3 regions of the Streptomyces sp. NPDC101490 genome follow, and region 3 is predicted to be linked to each of the others. Evidence: riboswitches for the same ligand, from Rfam matches in the RefSeq annotation. Region 3 holds a riboswitch; each other region holds the start of a gene.
What was found. A riboswitch is a leader RNA that binds a small molecule or an ion and turns the genes downstream of it on or off. The one in region 3 is predicted to bind cobalamin.

Region 1: another riboswitch for cobalamin. It lies ahead of ACIRQY_RS29750 (ribonucleoside-diphosphate reductase subunit alpha); the one in region 3 lies ahead of ACIRQY_RS07990 (cobalamin biosynthesis protein).
Region 2: another riboswitch for cobalamin. It lies ahead of ACIRQY_RS10520 (prenyltransferase/squalene oxidase repeat-containing protein); the one in region 3 lies ahead of ACIRQY_RS07990 (cobalamin biosynthesis protein).

The regions. Positions count from the first base shown of each region.
Region 1 is NZ_JBIWNI010000023.1:67,662-71,488, reverse strand. It holds gene mctP (monocarboxylate uptake permease MctP) at 1-1,032, shown strand, start outside; gene ACIRQY_RS29755 (GNAT family N-acetyltransferase) at 1,119-1,619, shown strand; cobalamin riboswitch at 1,662-1,805, shown strand; gene ACIRQY_RS29750 (ribonucleoside-diphosphate reductase subunit alpha) at 1,937-3,827, shown strand, end outside.
Region 2 is NZ_JBIWNI010000003.1:635,857-639,683, reverse strand. It holds gene ACIRQY_RS10530 (energy-coupling factor transporter transmembrane protein EcfT) at 1-246, opposite strand, end outside; gene ACIRQY_RS10525 (SCO2322 family protein) at 254-949, opposite strand; gene ACIRQY_RS10520 (prenyltransferase/squalene oxidase repeat-containing protein) at 946-2,193, opposite strand; cobalamin riboswitch at 2,267-2,389, opposite strand; gene ACIRQY_RS10515 (MBL fold metallo-hydrolase) at 2,521-3,573, opposite strand; gene ACIRQY_RS10510 (GNAT family N-acetyltransferase) at 3,810-3,827, opposite strand, start outside.
Region 3 is NZ_JBIWNI010000003.1:60,992-64,818, reverse strand. It holds gene ACIRQY_RS07995 (cobyric acid synthase) at 1-1,236, opposite strand, end outside; gene ACIRQY_RS07990 (cobalamin biosynthesis protein) at 1,233-2,195, opposite strand; cobalamin riboswitch at 2,227-2,370, opposite strand; gene ACIRQY_RS07985 (hypothetical protein) at 2,498-2,719, opposite strand; gene ACIRQY_RS07980 (anion permease) at 2,732-3,827, opposite strand, start outside.

The DNA of each region.
Region 1 (3,827 bases), on a different contig from region 3:
GCGTTCGTCAAGGACACCCTGATCTACATCGTCATCGCCGTGGCGATCATCTACATCCCGATCAAGCTCGGCGGCTTCGACGAGATCTTCGCCAGGGCGGGCGAGGCGTACGCGCAGACCAACCCGGCGACCGACAAGCCGCGCGGCACGCTGGTGCCCGGCGAGGCGGGCCAGTGGACGTACGCGACGCTCGCGCTCGGCTCGGCGCTCGCGCTCTTCATGTACCCGCACTCCATCACGGCGACGCTGTCGTCGAAGAGCCGCGAGGTCATCCGCCGCAACACCACCATCCTGCCGCTGTACTCGCTGATGCTGGGCCTGCTCGCGCTGCTCGGCTTCATGGCCATCGCCGCGGGCATCCAGGTGAAGAACGGCCAGCTCGCCATCCCGCAGCTCTTCGAGACGATGTTCCCCGACTGGTTCGCGGGCGTCGCGTTCGCCGCCATCGGCATCGGCGCGCTCGTCCCGGCCGCGATCATGTCCATCGCCGCCGCCAACCTCTTCACCCGCAACATCTACAAGGACTTCATCAGACCGGACGCGAGCCCCGCCCAGGAGACCAAGGTCTCCAAGCTGGTCTCCCTCCTGGTCAAGGTCGGCGCCCTCGCCTTCGTCCTCACCATGGACAAGACCGTCGCGATCAACTTCCAGCTGCTCGGCGGCATCTGGATCCTGCAGACCTTCCCGGCCCTGGTCGGCGGCCTGTTCACCCGCTGGTTCCACCGCTGGGCGCTGCTCGGCGGCTGGGCCGTCGGCATGGTCTACGGCACGGTCGCCGCGTACGGCGTCGCCAGCCCCACCCAGAAGCACTTCGGCGGCTCCTCCGCGGCGATACCCGGCATCGGCGAGATCGGCTACATCGGACTCACCGCCTTCGTCCTCAACCTCGTGGTGACCGTGGTCCTCACCTTCGTCCTCAAGGCCCTCAAGGCCCCCGAGGGCGTCGACCAGACCTCCCCGGGCGACTACACGGCCGACGCGGGCGACCGCGGCGTCAAGGACCTCCCGCCGGTCGGCGCCGGAAGCCACTGACCCGCCGCCACGCCCGAGGGGCCCGGGACTCCCGCGAGGGGAACCCGGGCCCCTCCCCCGTGCCCCCGGGGAGGCACACTGCCTCCATGGACTTCACGATCAGGGCGGTACGGCCCGAGGAACACGCGGAGCTCGGCGACCTCACCGGGCTGACCTATCTGAACGACGGGCTGCTGCTGCACGGCGAGGACGACTTCTACCTGGACGTGCTCCGCGACACCGCGCGGCGGGCCCGCGAGGCCGAGGTGCTCGTCGCCGTCGACGCCGACGGCCGGATCGTCGGCGGAGTGACCTTCGCCCCCGGCGACACCCCCTGGGCGGACATCGCCGTCGCGGGCGAGGCCGAGTTCCGGATGCTCGTGGTCGCCCCGGACGCCCGGGGCAGGGGCGTCGGGGAGGCCCTCGTCCGGGCCTGCGCCGACCGGGCGCGGGCCCTCCCCGGCTGCGTCCGGCTCGTGCTCTCCACCGCCGACCTCATGGTCTCCGCCCACCGGATATACGAACGGATGGGCTTCGTCCGCACCCCCGAACGGGACTGGGCGCCGGTCTCCGACCACCTCCTGCGCACCTACGCCCTGGAGTTCTGAGGCCACGGCGCGACACAACATGTGGGGGGTGCCGCAAGCGGCGCCCCCCACATGTATGCTCGTCCTCGCTGTCGACGCAGGGGAATCCGGCGCGAATCCGGAACTGTCCCGCAACGGTGTACTTCGTACGGATACGACGTCCGCACGATGTGAGTCCGAAGACCTGCCGGCGGTGCGCCCGGTCCGTCCGTTCCGGGTGCCACAGACGTCCGGGCCTCGCGGAATGGGCCGGTGGACGCGGCGCGCCCGGCCTGCCCGGAGAGCCGCCCGCCCGCCTTCCCGCCGCGGCCCCGAGCCGAGCGAGGGAGAGCCCCCACGTGACCATCGCGCCCGCCCATCCGGTGACCGCCGAGGCTTCCGCGATCGAGAGCGACGCCCCCGGGACCGTACTGCTGCGGACCCTGACCGCCCTCACCGCCGACCTCCCCGACACCGACCCCGGCAAGGTCGCCGCCGCCGCGCTCCGCGGCCGCAGCGCCGCCGCGGACGAGGCGGAGCTGCGCGAGCTGGCCACCGAGGCGGCCGCCGGGCTGATCGCCGAGGACCCCGCGTACTCCCGGCTCGCCGCCCGGCTCCTGACGATCACCATCGCCGACGAGGCCGCCTCCCAGGGCTCCGTGGCCTTCTCCTCGTCCGTGGCCGTCGGCCACCGCGAGGGCCTGATCGCCGACCGCACCGCCGACCTCGTCGCCGCCCACGCCGACCGGCTCGACGCGACGATCGACCCGGCGGGCGACGACCGCTTCGGCTACTTCGGTCTGCGCACCCTCTACTCGCGCTACCTGCTGCGCCACCCGATCACCCGCAAGGTGATCGAGACCCCCCAGCACTTCATGCTGCGCGTGGCCTGCGGTCTCGCCGAGGACGAGAGCGCCCGCGCCCTCGACGAGGTCGCGGCCCTCTACGGTCTGATGAGCCGCCTCGACTACCTGCCGTCCTCCCCGACGCTCTTCAACTCCGGCACCCGCCACCCGCAGATGTCCTCCTGCTACCTGCTCGACTCCCCGCAGGACGAGCTGGACTCCATCTACGACCGCTACCACCAGGTCGCGCGGCTCTCCAAGCACGCCGGCGGCATCGGGCTCTCGTACTCCCGCATCCGCGCCCGGGGCTCGCTGATCCGCGGCACCAACGGACACTCCAACGGCATCGTGCCGTTCCTGAAGACCCTCGACGCCTCCGTCGCCGCCGTGAACCAGGGCGGTCGCCGCAAGGGCGCCGCAGCCGTCTACCTGGAGACCTGGCACGCCGACATCGAGGAGTTCCTGGAGCTCCGCGACAACACCGGCGAGGACCAGCGCCGCACCCACAACCTGAACCTGGCGCACTGGATCCCGGACGAGTTCATGCGCCGGGTCAACGCGGACGCCGAGTGGTCGCTGTTCTCCCCGGCGGACGTCCCCGAGCTGGTCGACCTGTGGGGCGAGGAGTTCGACGCCGCCTACCGCAAGGCCGAGGCGGCCGGGCTGGCCCGCAAGACCATGCCCGCCCGTGACCTGTACGGCCGGATGATGCGGACCCTGGCGCAGACCGGCAACGGCTGGATGACCTTCAAGGACGCCTCGAACCGGACGGCCAACCAGACCGCCCTGCCCGGTCACACCGTCCACTCCTCCAACCTCTGCACGGAGATCCTGGAGGTCACCGACGACGGCGAGACCGCCGTCTGCAACCTCGGCTCGGTCAACCTCGGCTCGTTCGTCGTCGACGGCGGCATCGACTGGGAGCGGCTGGACGCCACCGTCCGCACGGCCGTCACCTTCCTCGACCGGGTCGTCGACATCAACTTCTACCCGACCGAGCAGGCGGGCCGCTCCAACGCCCGCTGGCGGCCGGTGGGCCTGGGCGCGATGGGCCTCCAGGACGTCTTCTTCCAGCTGAAGCTGCCGTTCGACTCCCCCGAGGCCCGCGCGCTCTCCACCCGGATCGCCGAGCGGATCATGCTCGCCGCGTACGAGGCGTCCGCCGACCTCGCCGAGCGCAACGGTCCGGTCCCCGCCTGGGAGGCCACCCGTACCGCCCGGGGCGTGCTGCACCCGGACCACTACGACGTGGAGCTGAACTGGCCGGAGCGCTGGACGGCGCTGCGCGCGCGGATCGCCGTCACCGGGATGCGCAACAGCCTCCTCCTCGCCATCGCGCCGACCGCGACCATCGCGTCGATCGCCGGTGTCTACGAGTGCATCGAGCCGCAGGTCTCCAACCTGT
Region 2 (3,827 bases), 570 kb from region 3:
GTCGGTGCGGCGGGCCGCGACGACGTATCCGGAGACGCCGACGATCAGTCCGAGCAGCAGCGGATTGGTGGTGCGGGAGGCGGCGACGGCGAGCCCGAGCGCCCACAGCCACCAGGCCCCGGCGTGCAGCGCGTTGCCCCGGTCGGCCTCGGGGGCGCGCAGCACGGAGGACGGCCGCCGGGTGCGGGGGCCGTCCTGCGGGGCGGGGCGCGTCCGGGCGCGCCCCGCCCCTGCCGGGTTCGTCATGCCGGGATCATCCGCGGTGGCGGGCCTTCCAGATCGCCGCGCCGCCGAGGGCGAGGACGGCCGCGCCTCCGGCGAGCACGCCGAGGGACGGGCCGCCGCCCTCGCCGCCGGAGGAGGCGGCCGGAGCGGCGGTCGCGGTGGCGCCCGGCGTGGCGGACGGGTCGCCCGCCTGTTCGGCGACCTGTTCGCCGCAGCCGCGCGCGGGGTAGCCCGCGATCCCGCAGATCATGGCGGCGCTGTCGTACCGGAGGGGGGCGGCGACGGCGGCCAGCGCCTCCGCGGCCGTGGCGTCCCGGCGGACCTCGGCGCAGCCGGTCGTGACCGGCTCCGGGGGCGGGGTCTCGCCGGGCGGGGCGTCCCGGGGGCCGCCGGAGTCCACGACGACCGCGACGCGCTTGGCGCCGTCCCCGGCCGCCTTCGCTCCGCAGATCCCGGCGAAGTCGGGGGCGGCGGAGGGCCGGGAGGTGTCGTCGGTGCCGCTGCTGACCGCGAAGCGGAAGCCGATGACGTCGCCGTCGGCGGGGCGGGCGGTGGCGGGGCCCTGGGTGGCGTACGCCCAGGGCTTGCCGCCGTCGCCCTGCCAGAACGACCAGTAGCGGTATCCGGCGGCCTGCGCGGGCGCCGCCGCGACCCCGGCGAGGGTGAGCAGGGCTCCGGCGGTGGCGCCCGCGAGCCGGGCGCCCCTTCTCCGTGAGACGGTCACTTCCTGCGGCCGCTCACGAGGAAGCCGATGCCGACGCCCACGACCGTGCCGATGCCGATGATCCACCAGACGTCGAAGCCGGAGTTCTCGTCGTCGCTGGTGGAGGAGGCGGAGGTGTCGGGGGTCTTGGGCGCGGGCCCGGTGGCGTTGAGCTGCTCGACGAGGTCGGTGGTGCCGAACTCGCGGGGGTCGGTGTCGGTGGCGCGGGCGGCGAGGACCAGCTGCGCGTACGCGGCCGGGCCGCCTTCCTTCGCCCAGCCCGCGGAGTTCTTCTCCAGCCATTCCAGGGCGGGCTTGGCCTCCTTGGCGGCGCCGGAGGCGGCGAGCGCGACGACGGCGTCGGCGGTGTTGCCGACGTCGGGCCGCTCGGTGGTGTCGGTGGCGCCGGGCATCGGCGGCAGGATGAGGTGGCCGGTCTTCGCGAGGGCCTTCGCCAGGTAGGAGGCGCCGTTGAGGGCGGCCCGCTCGGCGGTCGGCTTGGTCAGGTCGGCGCAGCTGGGGGGCTGCTCGGGGGAGGCCTTGGTGGCGACGGGGCTCTTGCCGAGTCCGGCGAGGGTGGCGGCGGCGGTGGCGTCGGCGTTCGCGAGCAGCTCGCCGTTCTTGCCGGGCTGGTACGCGAAGGCGCCCGCGCCGTCCTTGTCGGAGCAGGGCAGCGCGAAGGTGAGGAGCGCGTCGTAGGGGGTGCGGCCCTCGGCGGAGGTGTACGAGCCGGGCTTGACGCCGGTCGCGGCGAGGGCGCCGATGACGATCGAGGTGGAGTTGGCGTCGCTGGGGCCGCCCGCTCCGTAGCCCCAGCCGCCGTCCTTGTTCTGGACGGTCCTGAGCCAGCCCGTGCCCGCCTTGACGGCCTCGTCGAGCTTCTTCGGGTCGGCGGCCTGGCGGCGGACGGCGTCGAGCGCCTGCACGGCGACGGCGGTGGCGTTGGTGTCCCGCATCGTCTTGGCGTCGCAGGGCTTGCCGGTGTCGGGGCGGTAGGAGGCGAACGAGCCGTCGTCGCACTGCTGGCCGAGCAGCCAGTCCACGGCCCGGTCGGCGGGCTGGTAGCCGGTGGCGCGCTGGGCGAGGAAGGCGAGGGACTGGCGCCAGACACCGTCGTACGTGGGGTCCTTGGTGCCGTACAGGCCGGGCGAGGGGGTGGCGGCGGGGGCCGAGGGGGAGGGTGCGGCGGTGGCCGCTCCCGCGGCTGCGGTGCCGAGCAGCACGGCGGCGGTGAGCGCGGCGGCGCCGTTGCGGACGGTGATCATGGGGCCCTCTCCTGCGGCCGGTCACCGGCACGCCTCGGGGGCACCTGGCTCCGGCTCCGTATTCCTCGACGGTGCCGCGGTCACGTCCCGTGCGGGGCATTCCGACTCGCTGTCCGGGGGACAGCTCTACGGCTGCGGGGTCAGTGCCGGATTCGCACCGGCTTCCCCCCGTACGGGCATGATGACGACCGGGTCAGTCTACCGGCCCGTAGGGAGGGCGCCCGGCGGGTGCGGGCCGCCCCGCACGGGCCCGTGGGCGGCTCGGGTGCGGCTCGCGCGGGGCTCGTAGGGGCAGGTGCGCGGGTTCACACGGCCGGGTGCGCGGGCTCATACGGCCAGGTAGGTGACCGGATCGGTGCCGGGGACGGCTTCGGCGCGGCCCTGTTTGACGAGTCTGCGCAGGTGCGCCTCGGCCTCGCTGACGGCGATGTTGCGGGAGGCGTGGGGGATGCGGTCCCAGGGGCGGTTCCACTCCATGCGCTCGGCGAGCTGCCAGGGGGTGAGGGGGACGGCGAGGAGCGCGAGGAGTCCGGCGAGCCGTTCCTCGTGGTGGTCGAGGAGGGCGCGGACGCGTCCGGCGGCGTCGGTGAAGGCGTGCTGGTGGGCGGGGAGGACCTCGGCGACGCCGAGGCGGCCGACGCGTTCGAGGGAGTCGAGGTAGTCGCCGAGCGGGTCGGTGGCGGCGGTCGCGTCGTCGGGGTCCTCGTACAGGCCGATGTGCGGGGAGATCCCGGGCAGCAGGTGGTCGCCGGAGAAGAGGCGGCCGTGGCCGGGGAGCCCGGCGGGGTGCTCCTCCTCCAGGTGGAGGCAGACGTGGCCGGGGGTGTGGCCGGGGGTCCAGACGGCGCGCAGTCTGCGTCCGGCGAGGCCGAGGAGTTCGCCGGGGACGATCTCGCGGTCGGGGAGGGCGGCGCGCAGCCCGGGGAGGGTGGTGGCGCGGCCGGAGTCGCGGGCGGCGCGCAGCGGGGCGAGGTGGTCCTCGGGGGCGCCGACGGCGGTGAGCTTGCGGGCGAGGTAGTCGAGCCAGGTGCCGGGCCGGGACTCGCGGGTGCGGCGGACCACGGCGGTGTCGGCGGCGTGCATGGCGATCCAGGCGCCGGACTCCTCGCGGACCCGGCCGGAGAGTCCGTGGTGGTCGGGGTGGTGGTGGGTGATGACGACGCCGTGGACGTCGGCGGGGGCGATGCCGAGGGCGGCGAGTCCGCCGGCGAGTTCGGCCCAGGAGGCGGGGTCGTCCCAGCCGGTGTCGACGAGGACCGGGCCCCGGTCGGTGTCGAGGACGTGGACGAGGGTGTGGCCGAGGGGGTTGTCGGGGATGGGCACCCGGAGGGACCAGACGCCTCCGCCGTGCTCGGTCACCTGGGGCGTGGATTCCTGCATGGGTCCTCGTCTCTCCACGGCGGTGCGGGGGTGCTCGACCGTTGCCCATCATAACTAGAACTGACAGTTCGTCAGAATGGCCTGTGCTGGATTGACTTCGACCTGTCGGGACCTGCGGTTTTGACCGTCGTGGTTGGTCGTTGTTGGTCACCCTTGGGCACCCTCGCACGGCCCACAGACGGCCCAGCCCCGCCGACCTTCTCCGGTCGACGGGGCTGGGCCGTGAAGCGCGAACGCTAGGTGGAGGGCATCGT
Region 3 (3,827 bases):
GAGGAACGTCTCGCCGCCCAGGACCTCGGCGACGCCGTGGTGGATCTCGTACCCCTCGACGCGTTCCCCGAGGGCCTCGCCCGTCGGCCGGGCGAGGGTCTTCTCGCGGGCGAAGCGGACCCGTACGGGCAGCAGCCCCAGCCCGGCGACGGCCCCCGCCCTCGACTCGACCTCGTCGTCGATGTGCTCGCCGAGGACCTGGAAGCCGCCGCAGATCCCCAGCACCGGACGGCCCTCGGCCGCGCGCCGGACGAGGGCGTCGGCGAGTCCCCGCTCGCGCAGCCAGGCCAGCGCCCGGACCGTGCCCCGGGTGCCGGGCACGACGACGAGGTCCGCGTCGACGAGTTCCTCGGGCCGGTCGACGAAGCGGACGACGACGCCCGGCTCGGCCGCCAGCGCGTCCACGTCCGTGAAGTTGGACATCAGCGGTACGGCGCAGACGGCGACCCGCAGCACGTCCGCGCCGACCGGCGGGGCGACGACCGACTCGCGGACCGTGCCGCGCAGCGAGACGCGCAGCCCGTCCTCCTCGTCGATGCCGAGGCCGTGCGCGTACGGCAGGACGCCGAAGGTGCGGCGGCCGGTCAGCCCGTGCAGCATGTCGAGGCCCGGTTCGAGGAGGCTCACATCGCCCCGGAACTTGTTCACCAGGTATCCGGCGACCAGCTCCTGGTCCTCGGGGGCCAGCAGCGCCGTCGTGCCGAAGAACTGGGCGAAGACCCCGCCCCGGTCGATGTCGCCGACCACCACGACGGGCAGCCGCGCGGCCCGCGCGACCCCCATGTTGACGATGTCGGTGCGCCGCAGGTTGATCTCGGCGGGGCTGCCCGCGCCCTCGCAGATCACCGCGTCGTAGCTGCTCCGCAGCTCCTCCAGGCAGGCCATCACCGGCTCGAACAGCTCCTTCTGCCGTCCGCCGTGGTAGCCCCGGGCGCTCATCTCGCCGACCGGCCGGCCCATCAGGACGACCTGGCTGGAGCGGTCGCCGCCCGGCTTGAGGAGCACCGGGTTCATCAGCGCCGTCGGCTCCACCCGGGCGGCCTGCGCCTGCATGGCCTGGGCCCGGCCTATCTCGGCGCCCTCGCGGGTCACGAAGGAGTTCAGGGACATGTTCTGTCCCTTGAACGGCGCCACCTTCAGGCCCTTTCGGACCAGCCAGCGGCAGATCCCGGCCGTCACGACGCTCTTCCCGGCATCGGACGTCGTACCGGCGACCAGCAGCCCCCCACCCCTCACTTCGTCCTCCGCTTCACGGTGTCGGTCAGCATCCGGCCGCCCACGCAGACGGCCAGGGTGAGCGCGGTGACCCGGCGGGACAGCCGGACCGCCCGTTCGATGTCGGGCACCTCGACGGCCCGGCCCGTCGTGTTGAGCACCGGCCGGTGCTCGACCCGGCCGCCGTACGCGAGGGTGCCGCCGAGCCGTACGCCGAGCGCGCCCGCGAAGGACGCCTCGACGGGGCCCGCGTTGGGGCTGGGGTGGTGTGCCGCGTCCGCCCGCCAGGCCCGTACGGACCCGCGCGGGTCCCCGCCCGCGACGGTGGCGAGGACGGCCGTCAGCCGGGCGCCGGGCCAGCCCGCGAGGTCGTCGAGCCGGGCCGAGGCCCAGCCGAAGCGGCGGTGCCGCGCGGACTTGTGGCCGACCATCGCGTCCAGGGTGTTCACGGCCCGGAAGCCGAGCAGCCCGGGCACGCCCGCGACCGCGCCCCAGAACAGGGCGCCGACCACGGCGTCGGAGGTGTTCTCGGCGACGGACTCGACGACGGCGCGGGCCATCGCGGGCCCGTCCAGGGAGTGCGGGTCGCGCCCGCACAGGTGCGGCAGCCGCTCCCGGGCCACCTCCAGGTCCCCGGCGGCCAGCGCCCCGCCGATCGCGCGGGCCTCCCGGCCCAGGGTCGTCCCGCCGACGACGGCCCAGACGGAGACGGCGGTGAGGGCGACGGCGGCGGACGGCCGGTCGCGCACGGTCCGTGCGGCGAGGGCGCCCAGGGCCACGGCGGTTCCGGCGCAGACGGCGGTGTGCAGGGCGCCCCAGCCCCGGTGGTCGTGGTGGAGGCGGTCCTCGACGGCGGCGGCGGCCCGGCCGAACGCGGCGACGGGATGCCCCCTCCGGGGGTCGCCGACGAGCAGGTCCACGGCGAGACCGGCGGCGGTGCCGCACGCGAACACACCGGTGGTACGGGGGAGGCCGGGCATGGCGCTCTGTCCTCACTCAGGGTCCGCGCCCTGGATCGACGTCACCGGCGGCGAGAGTTCCTGGCTCCCGGACCCCTGGGGTCCGGTCACAGTGGCGGGACCGCGCCGGATTCGCACCGGACTTCCTCTTCTGCCGCCGTCTTGGCCCCGGCAGTCCACCACGCCCCGAGAACAGCCGTCAACTCACCCTTGACCTGCGACGGGTCACTGTGCGGAGCACCACAGACACGGCCCGGACGCGCACGGAGGCCGGGTGGCCGCACACGAGGTGCGGCCACCCGGCCTCCGGGGAGCGTGGACCGTCAGACGACGATCAGGTAGATGCCGTACGACACGGCCGCGACGCACAGGGCGAAGCAGGCGTAGGCGCCGGTACGGGCCAGGACGGCGGAGCCGCCCCGCGCGGCGGCCTGCTCCTGCTTGGAGAGGCCGACGATGCCGAGGGTGAAGAGGCCCACGAGGGCGAGAGTGGCCACGAGGCTGACTCCGAACACGGAGCCGAGGGCCGCCCAGTCGATCTTCATGTCGTTCGTTCCTTACACCGCTGCGGCGGAGGCCGGGGGAGCGGACGGGTCGATGGGGGCCGGGGCCGGGATGGTCGTCTTCAGGTCCGCGTCCGTGACGGTGCCGAAGGAGCCGGCCGGCGGCGGCGGGGTGACGGCGGCCATCGCGGTGGTCACCACGCCCGCGGGCTCCGCCGGGGCGTCGGTCTCGACCTCGTTGACGTTGTGGTGGTCGACCGGCTTGCGGCGGGACAGCACCCAGATGTAGGCCGAGCCGCCGACCAGGACGGCCGCGGTGGCGGCGATGCCCCAGGGGCCCTGCTTGGTGAGGAACTCGGCACCGGCGCCGACCAGACCCGCGGCGGGCAGGGTCAGGCCCCAGGCGACGAACATCCGGGTCGCGGTCGACCAGCGGACGACACCGCCCTTGCGGCCGAGACCGGCACCCATCACGGCACCCGAGCAGGACTGGGTGGTGGAGAGGGAGAAGCCGAGGTGCGAGGAGGCCAGGATGACCGTCGCGGCGCTGGTCTGGGCGGTGAAGCCCTGCTGCGGCTGGAGGTCGGTGAGGCCCTTGCCCATGGTGCGGATGATGCGCCAGCCGCCGAGGTAGGTACCGAGGGCGATGGCGACACCGGCGGAGACGATGACCCAGAAGGGCGGGTTGGCACCAGGGGCGACGACGCCCTGGGTGACCAGCGCGAGGGTGATGATGCCCATCGTCTTCTGCGCGTCGTTGGTGCCGTGGGCCAGGGAGACGAGACCGGCGGAGGCGATCTGGCCGACCCGGTAGCCCTTGGCGGTGTGCTTCTCCTCGGTCTTCGCGCCGATCTTGTACGTCAGGCGGGTCGCCAGCATCGCGGCGAGACCGGCGACGAGCGGGGCGGCGATGGCCGGGATCAGCACCTTGGTGATGATCGTCGGGCCGTTCACGGCCGACCAGCCGGCCGACATGACCGCGGCGCCGATGAGGCCGCCGAAGAGGGCGTGGGACGAGCTGGACGGCAGGCCCAGGAGCCAGGTCAGCAGGTTCCACAGGATCGCGCCGACCAGCGCGGCGAAGATCACCTCTGTTCGGATGCCCTCTTCGTTGATGATCCCGCCGGAGATCGTCTTGGCGACCTCCACG